One region of the Streptomyces sp. A01 genome, then DNA from elsewhere that is predicted to be linked to it. Evidence: riboswitches for the same ligand, from Rfam matches in the RefSeq annotation. Region 1 holds a riboswitch; each other region holds the start of a gene.

Region 1 (4,674 bases):
GTGCCCGTCACGGCGCAGCGGCAGTGTCTCGCGCAGGGCGGGCTCATCCACCTGGATCACCGAACTGCCCGCCGCCTCCAGGTCGTTCACCTCATCGCGCAGGGCCAGCGCCACCTGGCGGGCGGTGTCGCCGAGCGGCTGGTCGTCCCGTACGAAGGACCAGGCGAGCATGGTGACCGGGCCGGTCAGCATGCCCTTGACCGGGCGGTCGGTGAGTGACTGGGCGTAGGAGGTCCAGCGCACCGTCATGGGCTCGGGGCGGGAGATGTCACCGGCGAGGATCGGCGGCCGGACGTACCGGGTGCCGTAGGACTGGACCCAGCCGTGCTGGGTCGCGAGGTAGCCGGTCAGCTGCTCGGCGAAGTACTGGACCATGTCGTTGCGTTCGGGTTCGCCGTGCACCAGCACGTCAAGGCCCGCCTTCTCCTGGAAGGAGAGGACGTCGCGGATCTCGGCCTCGATGCGTTCCTCGTACGCCGCCCTGTCGATGCGTCCGGCCCGCAGTCCGGCGCGGGCGGTGCGCAGCTCGGTGGTCTGCGGGAACGAGCCGATGGTGGTCGTCGGCAGCAGCGGCAGCCCGAGGTGGGCGTGCTGGGCGGCGGCCCGCACCGGGTAGGGCTGGGAGCGGCGCACGTCGGCGTCGGTGACGGCGGCGGCGCGGGCCCGCACCGCCGGGTCGCGGGTGAGCGCGGAGCCCGCGCGGGAGGCCAGGTCGGCGCGGTTGGCGGCGAGTTCGGCGGAGATGGAGCCGGTGCCCCGCACCAGGGCGCGGGCCAGCGTGACGATCTCGCCGCTCTTCTGGAGGGCGAAGGCGAGCCAGCGGCCGACCTGCGGGTCGATGTCCCGCTCGGCCGCCGCGTCCAGCGGTACGTGCAGCAGCGAGCAGGAGGACGCCACGTCGACCCGGTCGGCCAGTCCGAGGAGGGTGCCAAGGGTGGCCAGGGACTTCTCGTAGTCGTTGATCCACACGTTGCGGCCGTTGACGACCCCCGCGACCAGGCGCTTGCCGGGGAGCCCGCCGACCCGGGCGAGGTCGTCGAGATTGGCGGCGGCCGCGCCCGTGAAGTCGAGCGCCAGCCCGTCGATGGGCGCCTTGGCCAGCACGGGCAGGGCCTCGCCGAGCCGGTCGAAGTACGAGGCGACCAGCAGCTTGGGCCGGTCGGCGAGCCCGCCCAGCTCACGGTAGGCGCGGGCCGCGGCGTTCAGTTCCGCGGGCGTCCGGTCCTGGACGAGCGCGGGCTCGTCGAGCTGCGTCCACCGAGCGCCCGCGGCCCGCAGATCGGCGAGCACCTCCGCGTACACGGGCAGCAGCCGGTCGAGGAGGGTCAGCGGCTCGAAGCCGGGGTCCACACCGGGGGCGGGCTTCGCCAGCAGGAGGTAGGTGACGGGGCCGACCAGCACAGGGCGCGCGCAGTGGCCGAGAGCGATGGCCTCCTTCAGCTCGGAGACCTGCTTCGCCGAGTCGGCGGTGAAGGCGGTGTCGGGGCCGAGCTCGGGCACGAGGTAGTGGTAGTTGGTGTCGAACCACTTGGTCATTTCCAGCGGCGCGACCTCCTGGGTGCCGCGCGCCATGGCGAAGTAGCCGTCGAGCGCGTCCTTTTCGACGGCGGCGCGGTGCCGGGCGGGGATCGCGCCGACCATCACGCTGGTGTCCAGGACGTGGTCGTACGCCGAGAAGTCGCCGCTGGGGACCTCGTCGATACCGGCGTCGGTGAGCTGGCGCCAGCTCTCGGCCCGCAGTGCCGAGGCGGTCCGCTGGAGTTCGGCGGCGCTGACGCGGCCCTTCCAGTAGCCCTCGATGGCCTTCTTCAGTTCCCGGTTCCGGCCCTGGCGGGGGTAGCCGTGCACGGTGGCCTGTGTCGCCGCTGCTGTGGTCTTGGTGACGGTCAACAGAACTCTCCTTCGCGAGTATGTCTCCGTATGACCCGGGGGTTCGAAGGCGCGAAGGGATGGCGGACCGGGCGGAGAATCCCGCTGTGCCGCGGGTGCCCGCCTGGTGCGTACGCCGACCCGCCCACGAGGTCACCGAGTTCTCCGCACACGGGAGGCGTGCGGGCAGTGGCAGGTCTTCGGACTCGCGGGCGTCTCTCGTGAAACACGAGGTTCCTACTGGCCGTCGCTTCCCAGACCCCGGCCGGGGCCCAGTGCGTGTGACGGCGGTCGTTCCCACTCACCGCTGCGGGGCAGTCCCGGATTCCCACCGGGTTCCCTCTTGCGACGCGCCTGCCTGGCGGACAGGGCGAACCAGCTGCACCAGTCACCCTAGGCGCTCGGCTCGCTCCGCGAACAGCACTGCCCGCATGCCGGACTATGACGTGAGACACCGTGCGAAGCGGCGAGGTCCGGGGGCCGGGACGCACGCGGGCGGGCGCGGAGCGCCAGTCGTCACCGCTCCGCGCCCGCCGCGCGGCCGTCAGGGCCCCTCAACCCCGGCGGCGTCCGGTCGTCAGGCGGCCCGCACGGCTGCTGCCCGGCTGACCGGGTGCAGCGCCGCGTACTCCAGGGGCGCCGACGGGTCGATGGACATCTCCAGCGGCGCGGGGGCGGCGCCCGCGCGGACCAGCAGATCGCCGACCGCGGCGATCATCGCGCCGTTGTCGGTGCACAAGTTCAGCGGCGGCACGCGCAGCGTGACCCCGGCCGCGGCGCAGCGCTCCTCGGCCAGCGCCCGCACCCGGGAGTTGGCGGCCACGCCGCCGACCACGACAAGGGTGCGCACCCCGTGCTCGGCGCACGCGGCGACCGCCTTGCGGGTCAGGACGTCGGCGATGGCCTCCTGGAGCGAGGCGGCGCCGTCGGCCACCGGCAGCTCCAGGCCACTGGCGCGGTGCTGCTCGGCCCAGCGTGCCGCTGCCGTCTTCAGCCCGGAGAAGGAGAAGGCGTACGGGGCCTCCCGCCGTCCGGTCAGCGGGCGGGGGAGCGGGACGGCGCGCGGGTCCCCCGTGCGGGCCGCCCGGTCGATCGCGGGCCCGCCCGGATAGGGCAGCCCGAAGACGCGCGCCACCTTGTCGAAGCACTCACCGGCGGCGTCGTCGAGGGTGTCGCCGAGGTGCGTGATGGGGTCGCGCGCCAGGTCGCGTACGAGGAGGAGCGAGGTGTGGCCGCCGGAGACGATCAGCACCACGCACGGGTCGGGCAGCGGGCCGTGCTCCAGGGTGTCGGCGGCGACATGCCCGGCCAGGTGGTGCACCCCGTACAGCGGCACGTCCAGCGCGTACGCCAGCCCTTTCGCACCGGCCAGCCCGACCTGGAGCGCGCCGGACAGCCCGGGCCCGGTGGTCACGGCGACGGCGGAGACGTCGGACATGGTCAGCTCGGCACGCGCCAGCGCCTGGCGTACGACGGGCGCCAGGGCGTGCACATGGGCGCGGGCGGCGATCTCGGGCACCACGCCGCCGTAGCGCGCGTGCTCGGCCATGCTCGACGCGAGCGCGTGGCCCAGCAGCCGCCCGTCGCGGACCAGACCGGCGCCCGTCTCGTCGCATGACGACTCGATGCCCAGCACCACCGGAGAGCCCACGGCACCGCTCCTTTTGCCCATACCTGGTTATTGCGAGTTCTTCGCAATAAGGATACGGCCGATCCTGGCCCCAGTCGCCCGCTGCGGTGCCGACGCGGCGTGCTCCGGTCGGGTGGCGGCGGCGTGGTCCGCGCGGGCCGTACGAGTGGCGCTCCGGTGTGGCGGCTTGTCGCGCGGGGCGGTGCCGGGGTGCGCTGGCCCTCGCGGCCGCGCGGGTGCGGCGCGGCCGTCGCCGCGGTCAGGACCTGACCAGGCGGACCCGCACCTCCGCCGCTGGCCTGTCGGTCAGCAAGCCCCCGGGAGATCCCGTGCACCGTCTCGCCCGCACCGCGGCCACCGTCGCCGCGGCGACCATGACCGCCCTCGCCGCCCTCGGCGGCGCCCCGGCGCAGGCCGATCAGAAGCCGCTGAGCGATCTCTTCCTGACCGTTTCAGGGCAGGAGGGTGCCTGGGTCAGGGGCGTGCGGCTGCTCTGCGAGCCGACGGGCGGCCCGCACCGGGACGCCGACGCCGCGTGCGCCGCGCTCGTCCGGGCCGGGGGCGATCCGGGCCGGCTGACCGCCGACCCGCTCGTGTGCCCGCAGCAGTACGACCCGGTCACCGTCAACGCCGCCGGCACCTGGCGGGGTGCCCCGGTCGCCTGGCAAAGGACCTACGCCAACGCGTGCCGGATGGGGTCGGCGACCGGGCCCCTGTTCCGGTTCTGAGCGGGCGCCTCCCAGCGGGCGGTTCTGAGCGGGCGCGGCACCCGGTCCGAGCGGGCGGCTGGGCCCCTGCCGGACTCGCTCTTCTCCTCAGGTGCCCCGTGCGGCCACCACACCCACCGTCAGCAGCCCGAGCACGACCCAGCCGAACCACAGCCAGCCGTTGCTGCCCAACGCCACGGTGTAAGCGGTGACCGTCACCAGCCCGCCCACCGTGAATACCGCCATCGCCTTCGCAGATCCGGGCATCCCCGCAACCTCCTCAACGGACCGGGCGGAAGATCCGTCCAGACCACGGCCAGGAGGCCATGTTCTCCCGGCGAGGGGTGGTACCGCTACTGGTCGGACCGCTACCGGCTCCGGGCCTGCAACGACGCGAGGTAGTCGTTGTAGGCGTTGAGCTCCTTGTCGCCGTCCCTGTCGGCGACCCGGTCGGCGCGCCGTGCGGTC
Region 2 (4,674 bases), on a different contig from region 1:
AAGGAGGCGAAGACGCCGCCGCGGTCGATGTCGCCGACCACCACGACCGGCAGCCGGGCGGCGCGCGCGAGCCCCATGTTGACGATGTCGGTGCGCCGCAGATTGATCTCGGCGGGGCTTCCCGCGCCCTCGCAGATCACCGCGTCGTGCGTACGGCGCAGCTCGGCCAGGCAGTCCGTGACCGTGGACAGCAACGCCTCCCGGCCCCGCGGCCGGACTCCGTCCCGTCCCTGAGCCCGGCCCGGACCCGGTTCCCGGCCGTCCTCCCGCTCGAAGTAGCCGCGCGCGGTGAACTCGCCGACCGCCTTGCCGAGCAGCACCACCTGGCTGGTGCGGTCGCCACCGGGCTTGAGCAGCACCGGGTTCATCAGCGCGGTCGGCTCCACGCGGGCGGCCGCGGCCTGCATGGCCTGCGCCCGCCCGATCTCCGCGCCTTCGCGGGTGACGAAGGAGTTGAGCGACATGTTCTGCGCCTTGAACGGCGCGACCTTGACGCCCTTACGGGCCAGCCAGCGGCAGATGCCCGCGGTGACCACGCTCTTGCCCGCGTCCGAGGTGGTACCGGCGACCAGCAGCCCGCCACCCACGCGCCCAGCGTCACTCATGCGCCCCCCTTGGCCTTGCTCACGCCGGGCCGTTCGCCCTTGGTCCTGCCCTTGGTCTCGTCCTTGCCGTGGTCGGCGCTGGCGCCTCTGGTGCCCCTGCCGTCACCGCCGGCGTCGGTGCCCGCGGTACGGGGCGGCGCCGGAGAAGCCATCGGCTTGGCCGCCAGCAGGCTTCCCGCCAGCGCCAGGCCGAATGCCGCCCGCCGCCACCCGGCGCCGCACCTTCCGGGCTGCCCCGCAAGGGAGGCGGCGAACCCGCGCCGGACCATGCCGTATCCCACGCGCCCGGCGACAGCGGCCGTCAGCGCGAGGGTGCTCACCCGGCGCGAGAGCCGTACCGCCCGTTCGATGTCGGCCGTCTCCACCGGCCGGTTCTCCGCGCCGAGCACCGGCCGGTGCTCCACGCGGCCCGCGTAGGCGAGGATGCCGCCGAGCCGGACACCCAGGGCACCGGCGAAGGCCGCCTCGACCGGACCCGCGTTGGGGCTCGGGTGCTTCGCCGCGTCCCGGCGCGCCACGCGCCACGCCCCGCGCCGGTCGGGCCCGGCGAGCGCCGCCAGCACGGCGGTGAGGCGCGCGCCCGGCCAGCCCGCGACGTCGTCGAGCCGGGCCGAGGCCCAGCCGAACCGCAGGTAGCGGGGCGACTTGTGACCGACCATCGCGTCCAGCGTGTTCACCGCCCGGAAGCCCACCAGTCCGGGCACGCCCCCGACAGCGCCCCACACCAGGGCGCCGACCACGGCGTCCGAGGTGTTCTCGGCGACCGACTCCACGACCGCCCGCGCGATCTGCTGCCCGTCCAGCGCCTGCGGGTCACGCCCGCACAGCCCCGGCAGCGCCGCCCTCGCGGCGGCGAGGTCCCCGGCGGCGAGCGCGGCGCCGATGACGCGCGCCTCGCGACCCAGCGACGTCCCCCCGAGCACGGCCCAGGTGGCGGCGGCGGTCAGCGCCGTATCGGCCAGAGCGGAGCGCCGCACAGTGCGGGACAGCGCGACGGCGGCCAGGGTGACGCCTCCGGCACAGATCGCCGTGTGCAGCGCCCCACGTCCCCGGTCGTCACGCCACAGCCGTCGTTCCACGGCGCCCGCCGCGCGCCCGAAGGCGGCCACCGGGTGCGCGCGGGGCGGGTCGCCCACGGCGAGGTCGCAGAGATAGCCGAGGGCGGCGCCGTACGCGTAGGGAAGAGGCCCGTACGGATCGCGCGCGTACGGAAACTGAGGAGCACGCATCGGGTCAGCTCGCCGTCGCGCCTCGAAGGGGGAGGGGACATGGCGGAGGTGGGGGAACGTGCGCGGCGCAGGGCGTTCTGTGACAGCCGACCATGGCGATGTGTCCTCACTCAGGGTCCGCGCCCTGGCTCGACGTGATCGGCGGCGAGAGTCTCCTGGCTCCCCGGATCGGCGCCGCACCCGGGCCTTCCAGCTCGGGGACCGAGCCGTGACCACACGCTGGGGGAGCGCTCCCCGGTGACAGTGGCGGGACCGCGCCGGATTCACACCGGCTTCCTCTGCTGTCGCCGTTTGGCCCCGGCAGTCCACCACGGCTCACGAAGAGCCGTCAACTTGCGGTTGACCTGCGACGGGGTAGCGCGGGGCGCCCACGCGGGCGGCCGTACCACCGGCTCGCGCCCGGCGTCCGATCGGGGCGCGTACCGCGGTCGCGAGCCCCACGGCGTCGCGAGCCCCACGGCGAGGGCGGTGCGACGGCGGTGGTGCCGCGGTGGCGGTGGGGCGGCGGTGAGGCGGCGGCGGTGGTCGGCGTCCAGGCCCCCTCCGGGCGCGCGTCCGCCTGCCCCGTCCGCCGCTGCCTGGTTCGTCCTCCGGGAGCGGGAAGGGCGTCCGCGGGAACGGGGAAGCCCGCCGCCCCGGGCGCGCTGTGCGGGCGCGTCGCGGGCGGCGGGCCAGAGGTTTCCGTGCCGAGAGGGCCGAAGGGGCCGAAGGGGCCGAAGGGGCGCGGGCTAGGCGACGATCAGGTAGATCCCGTACGAGACCACAGCCGCGCACAGCGCGAAGCACGCGTACGCGCCGGAGCGCGCCAGCCCGCTGGGGCTGGTGGTGGCGACCGCCGTGCCGTCCTGCTGGCGGGTCGGCTTGTGCGAGGTGCCGACGATGCCGAGCGTGAAGACGCCCACCATGGCGACGGTCACCACGAGGCTGACACCGAAGACCTCACCGAGTGCTGCCCAGTCGATGCTCATGGCGATGTTTCCTTGCTTCCTTGGGGTGTGGCGCTACGGGGGCCGCGCACCGTACGGGCCGCGCGGAGGTCCGGGCGCCGATGGAAGCGGCGCCCGGACGAGAGGTCAGACGGAGGCCCGTGCCGGGGCCGGGGCGGGGGCGGGTACCGAAGCGGCGGGCTCGGGCTCGGGCACGGTGGCCGACTCCGCTGCCGACGGCGCGCCGGACTCCTGCTCGGAGGCGGACCGCTGGGCGATGGGCCCGGCGGGCGGCGGTGCGACGCTCTGCAGGGCGGCGGTGACCACGCCCACCGGCTCGGCGGCGTCCTTCGTGCCGTCCGCGGCCTCGGCGGCCGCTGCGGCCGGGACGCCACCGACGATCTCGGCCTCGTTGACGTTGGTGTGGTCCACGGGCTTGCGGCGGGAAGCGGCCCAGATGGCGCCGCAGGCGAGGAGGGCCAGCACGGCGACCGTGGCCACGCCCCAGTCGCCACGTTCGGCGAGCAGCGCGGCAGCACCGGCGACCAGCCCGGCCGCGGGCAGCGTCAGGCCCCAGGCGAGCACCATCCGCCCGGCGGTGGACCAGCGCACCACGCCGCCCTTGCGGCCGAGACCCGAGCCCATCACGGAGCCGGAGCAGACCTGGGTGGTGGAGAGTGCGAAACCGATGTGCGAGGAGGCCAGGATCACGGTCGCGGCGCCGGTCTGGGCGGCGAAGCCCTGCGGCGGCTGGATGTCGGTGAGGCCCTTGCCCATGGTGCGGATGATGCGCCAGCCGCCGAGATAGGTGCCGAGCGCGATGGCGATACCGGCCGAGACGATGACCCACAGCGGCGGGTCGGAGGCGGGTGCGACGACGCCGCCGGTGACCAGGGCCAGGGTGATGACGCCCATCGTCTTCTGCGCGTCGTTGGTGCCGTGCGCGAGGGAGACCAGGGCGGCCGAGGCGATCTGCCCGGCGCGGTAGCCCTTGGCGGTGTCCTGGGAGTCGCGGTTGCGGGCGAGCCGGTACGTGAGCCGGGTCGCGGCCAGGGCGGCGATGCCCGCCACCAGCGGTGCGGCCACCGCGGGGATGAGGACCTTCATGACGACCGCGTCGCCGTTGACGCCGTCCATGCCGACGGAGACCACTGTCGCGCCGATCAGACCGCCGAAGAGGGCGTGGGAGGAACTGGACGGGAGCCCGGCCAGCCACGTCAGGAGATTCCAGACGATGGCTCCGACGAGGCCCGCGAAGATCACTTCAGGTTGGATACCGGAGTTCTCATCGATGATTCCTCCGGAAATGGTCTTGGCGACCTCCACGGACAAGAACGCGCCCACCAGATTGAGCACCGCCGACATGGCCACTGCGGTCTTGGGCCGCAGCGCCCCGGTGGAAATGGTGGTGGCCATGGCATTGGCCGTGTCGTGGAAGCCGTTCGTGAAATCGAACACCAAGGCCGTGACGATCACGATCCCGATGAGAAGCGTGATGTGTTCCATTCACCCAGGCAATCAGTTCGGGGGGTAGTGACCCGGCGACCGTAGGTAGGTCGAGTGAACGGAAGGTGAACTAGGGCAGACGTCACGGTGACGCACCTGAAGTGGCCCATTGAGACCGTTTCCGGAAGCGCGTACGTGGGGCGTCCTCAGCCCCCAGCGAGCCTTCTGAGACCCGACATTGAGCCGTTGAACACGTTCTGGTCACCCGGCAGCGGGCCCTTGTTCGCCTGCTGCCAGAACGTGTGGGTGCCCCAGCCGGCGGGGAGGGGCCCCGGAGAGCTGCGCCAACTCGCGAGCCAGAGCGGATGCTGGGCACCGAAGGCGGCGTTGTTGCCCGTGCACCGGCGCCACCAGTTGGTCGTCGTGTAGATGACCGGATAGCGCCCTGTCTGGCGGCGTACCTCGGCA
Region 3 (4,674 bases), on a different contig from region 1:
GCCACGCTCCACGGCCTGCGGAGCCGGGCGGCGTCGAGGAGGTCCTGGTCGGCGAGCAGCTCGGCCGCCGGTCCCGTACGCAGGCCCTCCGGCGTCAGGACGGCCGCGTCGTCCGCCCACCGCAGAGCGAGGTCCACGTCGTGGGTGGCCATCACGATGGTCGTGCCCGCGGCCTGGAGACGGCCGAGGACGTCGAGCAGCCGCTCCTGACCATGCGGGTCGAGCCCCGCCGTGGGCTCATCGAGGATCAGCACCCGGGGGCGCATCGCGACCGCCCCCGCTATCGCCGCGCGCTTGCGCTGCCCGTACGAGAGCAGGTGGGTCGGGCGGTCCTCAAGCGCCGCGATGTCGAGCGCGTCCAGCGCCTCCCGTACACGGCCGCGCACCTCCTCCTCGGACAGCCCCAGATTCATCGGGCCGAACGACACGTCCTGCGCGACCGAGGCGGCGAAGAGCTGGTCGTCCGGGTCCTGCACGACGAGCTGCACCGTGGTGCGCAGCCGCGTCAGGCCCTTGCGGTCATAGCGGACGGGCTCGCCCTCCAGCAGCAGTTGGCCGTCCGCGCACCGCAGGCCGCCGTTGAGGAGCCGCAGCATGGTCGTCTTGCCGCCGCCGTTGCGGCCGAGCAGCGCCACGGCCCGCCCCTCGCGCACGGCGAAGCTCACCCCGCTCAGCACGGGCGGACCGTCCTCGTAGGCGTACTCAGCCCGTACGAGTTCGATGACGGGCCGCTGCGAGGTCATGGGAGGAACCTTTCGGTGACGAGGGTGAGGCCGGTGAGGGCCGCCAGCAGTGCGGCGGTCGCCCCCAGGAAGGAACGCGAGATCTTCGCCTCGGGGACCAGCACCCGCAGCGTGCCGTCGTACCCCCGCCCGGCGAGGCCCGACTGGAGGCGGGCGGCGCGGTCGAAGGCACGGACGAACGCGGTCGCCCCCAGCCCCGCCAGCGACCGCCACTGGGCGCTGGTGGTGGTGAGGCCCAGCCGGGCCGCCTGCGCCTGCCGGATCTGCGCCATCGAGTCCAGCAGCAGGAAACTCATCCGGTACGTCACGAGCGCGACGTCGACCACGGCGGGCGGCACGCCCGCCCGGACCAGCCGGGGGAGCACATCGGAGACGGGCGTCGTGAACGCGAACAGCAGCAGGCCGAGCGAGGCCGCCGAGGTGCGCGCCAGCAGCTGCCCCGCGAGGACCGGCCCGTTCGGTGCGAGCGCGACCAGACCGTCAGGACCGCCCACCTCGAACAGCAGCGGGACCGCGCCGGTCACACAGAAGCCGAGCGGGATGCGCCAGGCCCGCCACAGCTGCCGCGGTACGACCCGGGCCGGGCCGATGAGCACGGTCAGTGTCACCGCGGCGATCAGCGGGGCGCCCGGCCACGGGGGCAGTGAGATCGCCAGGACGGTCAGCCCCAGGCCCAGGCATGCCTTGTCCAGGGGGTGGCGGCGGCGCCAGTGGCTGCTGTGCGCCGCCGCGTCGATGGGGAGCATCGGCGGCTACGACCGGGGTGAGCCGGGAGTGCCGCTCACTGGCGCGCCCGCGTCCGCGTCCGCCCCTGTGTCCGTGTCCGCGGTCGTGCCTGGGCGTTCGTCCGTGGGCTCGGCTTCGCCGGACGTGGCGGCCGTCCCCTCCGCCGTACCTGCGGCCGCCGCGCGGGCCTCCCCTTGGCGGCGCCCCTTGCGCAGCCCGAAGTAGTACGCGAGGACGCCCGCGCCGAGCGCCGCCTGGAGGGCGAACAATGCCGACTCGATCTCGCCCGACGGCGGTTCGTACAGGGGTGAGAACCACGGGTCGTAGTCCGGTTCGTTCTCGATGATCGCCGTCTCGGCCTGCGCGTCGGCGCCGGTGAACGGCTCCTCCTTGTCGTCCCCGAGACCGAGCACGAGCGGCATCACGGCCAGTGCGGCCACGATCAGCAGCAGCAGAGCGTTGATCTTCGTGTCGCGCTTCATCCCGCCACCGCCTTCTCGTCGCGGCCCTTGCGGCCGGGCAGCAGCACGCCGAGCCGGGTCAGCTCGCCCTTGCTCGACTGGGTCAGGAGGCGCATCACCAGCACGGTGAGCAGGCCCTCGCTGACCGCCAGCGGGATCTGGGTCACGGCGAAGATGCCGCCGAACTTGGCGAGCGCGCCCAGGAAGCCGCTGCTCGGGTCCGGGAAGGCCAGCGCCAGCTGCACGCTGGTCACGCAGTAGGTGCTGAGGTCGGCGGCGAAGGCCCCGAAGAACACGCAGACCATCAGGGGCGCGCCGAACCGGCGCAGCAGCCAGTACAGCCCGTAGCCGGTCCACGGCCCGACGATGGCCATCGAGAAGGCGTTGGCGCCCAGGGTGGTGAGGCCGCCGTGCGCCAGCAGCAACGCCTGGAACAGCAGCGTGATGGTGCCGAGCACCGCCATGACCGGCGGTCTGAACAAGATCGCTCCGAGTCCCGTTCCCGTGGGATGGGAGCAGCTCCCCGTCACTGAGGGGATCTTGAGCGCGGAGAGGACGAACGTGAAGGCTCCGGCCGCACCGAGCAGCAGGGTGCTCTCGGGGTGCGCCTTGACCTCGCGGGTGAGTGCCCGGACACCGTGGGCGACGAACGGAGCTGACGCGACGCCCCAGGCGACCGCGTGCAACGGGGGCAGATACCCCTCGGCGATGTGCATGACGTAAGAGACCTCTCCAGCACCTCGTGGATGGACGACGCGCCTTGGCCGGTCTCCTGGCTTACGGGTCATGCCGTCAAGCTCCGCCTTCCCAGATCGCCGTCTTGTTGGCGATCCAGTGGCTCCCGAGGGATGGAACTGGACTTCCCGATCACAGTGGCGAGGGCCGCACCGGTTCTTCACCGGTTTCCCGTGCACCAAGGCCCTGAGACAGTAGCGGCCGCCCCAGCCTGCGACAACCCGCGCACGCGCGTTCATCGCGTTCCCCTCCGCACCTCAGGGCGCCGTCGGTCGGCCTCATGTCCAGGGCCTGGAGGGTTTATCCACCCCGCTCGTGTGGCACCCGACGCCGACAGCCACAGGACGGCCCGGCGGCGGGCGCTCGCACGCCATCGTCGGCCGGGACCCGTGGGGGACACGGACCACCGGGGGGTGCGAGACGCGGGGAAGCCGGTGAACGCGGAACCGCCAGGGAGTGAGGGCACATGGAGATCGGTTACAAACTGGCCGCCGAGGCGTTCGGCCCGGCGGAGCTGGTCCGGCAGGCACAGCGAGCGGAGGACGCCGGCTTCGACTTCGTCGAGGTCAGTGATCACTATCACCCCTGGCTGGACAACCAGGGCCACTCGCCGTTCGTGTGGACCGTCCTCGGCGCCATCGCGGAGCGCACCGAGCGCATCGGCCTCGCGACCGGCGTGACGTGTCCGACCGTCCGGTACCACCCGGCGATCATCGCGCAGGCGGCGGCGACGCTCGCGCTGGTCTCGGAGGGCCGGTTCACGCTCGGCATCGGCTCCGGTGAGCGGCTCAACGAGCACGTCGTCGGGCGCGAGTTCCCCGGGGTGGGCACCCGCCACGCGATGCTGCGTGAGGCACTGGAGATCATTCGCCTGCTGTGGCGCGGCGGATACCGCTCGTACGACGGCAAGTATCTGCGACTGGAGGACGCCCGGGTCTTCGACCTGCCCGAGGAGGCCCCACCGATCGCTGTGGCCGCCAGCGGCCCGCCGTCCGCGCGCATCGCCGCCGAACTCGGCGACGGCCTGTTCGCCACCGAGGACAAACCGGAGATCGTCGAGCGCTACCGCGCGGCGGGCGGCACCGGGCCGGGCTACGCCGAGGTCCCGATGGCGTGGGCGGCTGACGAGCACACGGCGGCGAAGGCCGCCCTGGACACCTCACGGTGGGCCCTCACCGGCTGGAAGGTCATGAGCGAACTCCCCAACCCGGTCAACTTCGACGCCGCGACCACCACGGTGACCCAGGACGACATCATGGAGAAGTTCGCCTGCGGCCCCGACCCCGCCCGGTACGTGGACACGGCGCGCGGTTTCGCGGACGCCGGGTTCGACCACCTGGTGATGCAGAACGCGGGCCCCGACCCCGACGGCTTCATCGACTTCTACGCGAGGGAACTCGACGGCCCGATGCGCCGGCTCACGGCGCGCGCCGTGGCCTGACCTGGCCGGCCATCGATACGGCGGCGCACAGCAGCCACTGGCGCCGCCGCCAGGAGCACTTGGACCCGCCAGGAGCACTTGGACCCGCCAGGAGCACCTGGACCCGCCAGGATCAGAGATAACGCCCGCCGGACCGGCTCAGGAGGTGGGCTGCGGGGCGAGCGTCAACAGCACCCGGTCGCTGACAGGGCGGTAACCGAGCCGCTGGTACAGCGCGTTGGTCGCGGTGTTGGCGAGGTTGGCGAACAGCAGCACCGTCCGCTCTCCCGCGTCCACGGCGGCCTTGCTCACGGCTGCCGTCACGGCCGCCGCGTACCCGCGACGCCGCTGGTCCGGCGGCGTGTAGACGCCGGCGACGCGCACCATCCCCGCGCTGCTGCGTGTCACCCCCGCCATCGCCACGGGCGTCGTGCCCACCTCCCAGAGCGTGCAGCCGCCGTGGCTGAGCCGTTCCTCCAAGGCCCGTGACGCGTCCGCGGGGTCCTCACCGATGTCCACGAGGTACGCCTCGAACCAGTCGAGCAGCAGGGCACGGTCACCGTCCTCGGCGACCCGCGCGCGGCCCGGC

The links. Region 1 has a riboswitch for cobalamin ahead of metE (5-methyltetrahydropteroyltriglutamate--homocysteine S-methyltransferase). Riboswitches for the same ligand answer to the same signal wherever they lie in the genome.
Region 2: another riboswitch for cobalamin. It lies ahead of AC5P1B_RS24445 (cobalamin biosynthesis protein); the one in region 1 lies ahead of metE (5-methyltetrahydropteroyltriglutamate--homocysteine S-methyltransferase).
Region 3: another riboswitch for cobalamin. It lies ahead of AC5P1B_RS20090 (energy-coupling factor ABC transporter permease); the one in region 1 lies ahead of metE (5-methyltetrahydropteroyltriglutamate--homocysteine S-methyltransferase).

The regions. Positions count from the first base shown of each region.
Region 1 is NZ_JBWLKN010000001.1:446,343-451,016, forward strand. It holds gene metE (5-methyltetrahydropteroyltriglutamate--homocysteine S-methyltransferase) at 1-1,890, opposite strand, end outside; cobalamin riboswitch at 2,044-2,265, opposite strand; gene tsaD (tRNA (adenosine(37)-N6)-threonylcarbamoyltransferase complex transferase subunit TsaD) at 2,447-3,541, opposite strand; gene AC5P1B_RS01810 (SSI family serine proteinase inhibitor) at 3,829-4,227, shown strand; gene AC5P1B_RS01815 (hypothetical protein) at 4,315-4,473, opposite strand; gene AC5P1B_RS01820 (cytochrome c oxidase assembly protein) at 4,575-4,674, opposite strand, start outside.
Region 2 is NZ_JBWLKN010000019.1:81,259-85,932, forward strand. It holds gene AC5P1B_RS24440 (cobyric acid synthase) at 1-605, opposite strand, end outside; partial or broken gene AC5P1B_RS24445 (cobalamin biosynthesis protein) at 863-1,834, opposite strand; cobalamin riboswitch at 1,964-2,159, opposite strand; gene AC5P1B_RS24450 (hypothetical protein) at 2,563-2,802, opposite strand; gene AC5P1B_RS24455 (inorganic phosphate transporter) at 2,908-4,266, opposite strand; gene AC5P1B_RS24460 (lysozyme) at 4,413-4,674, opposite strand, start outside.
Region 3 is NZ_JBWLKN010000014.1:54,812-59,485, reverse strand. It holds gene AC5P1B_RS20105 (energy-coupling factor ABC transporter ATP-binding protein) at 1-743, opposite strand, end outside; gene cbiQ (cobalt ECF transporter T component CbiQ) at 740-1,489, opposite strand; gene AC5P1B_RS20095 (energy-coupling factor ABC transporter substrate-binding protein) at 1,496-1,951, opposite strand; gene AC5P1B_RS20090 (energy-coupling factor ABC transporter permease) at 1,948-2,646, opposite strand; cobalamin riboswitch at 2,676-2,863, opposite strand; gene AC5P1B_RS20085 (TIGR03557 family F420-dependent LLM class oxidoreductase) at 3,132-4,106, shown strand; gene AC5P1B_RS20080 (GNAT family N-acetyltransferase) at 4,245-4,674, opposite strand, start outside.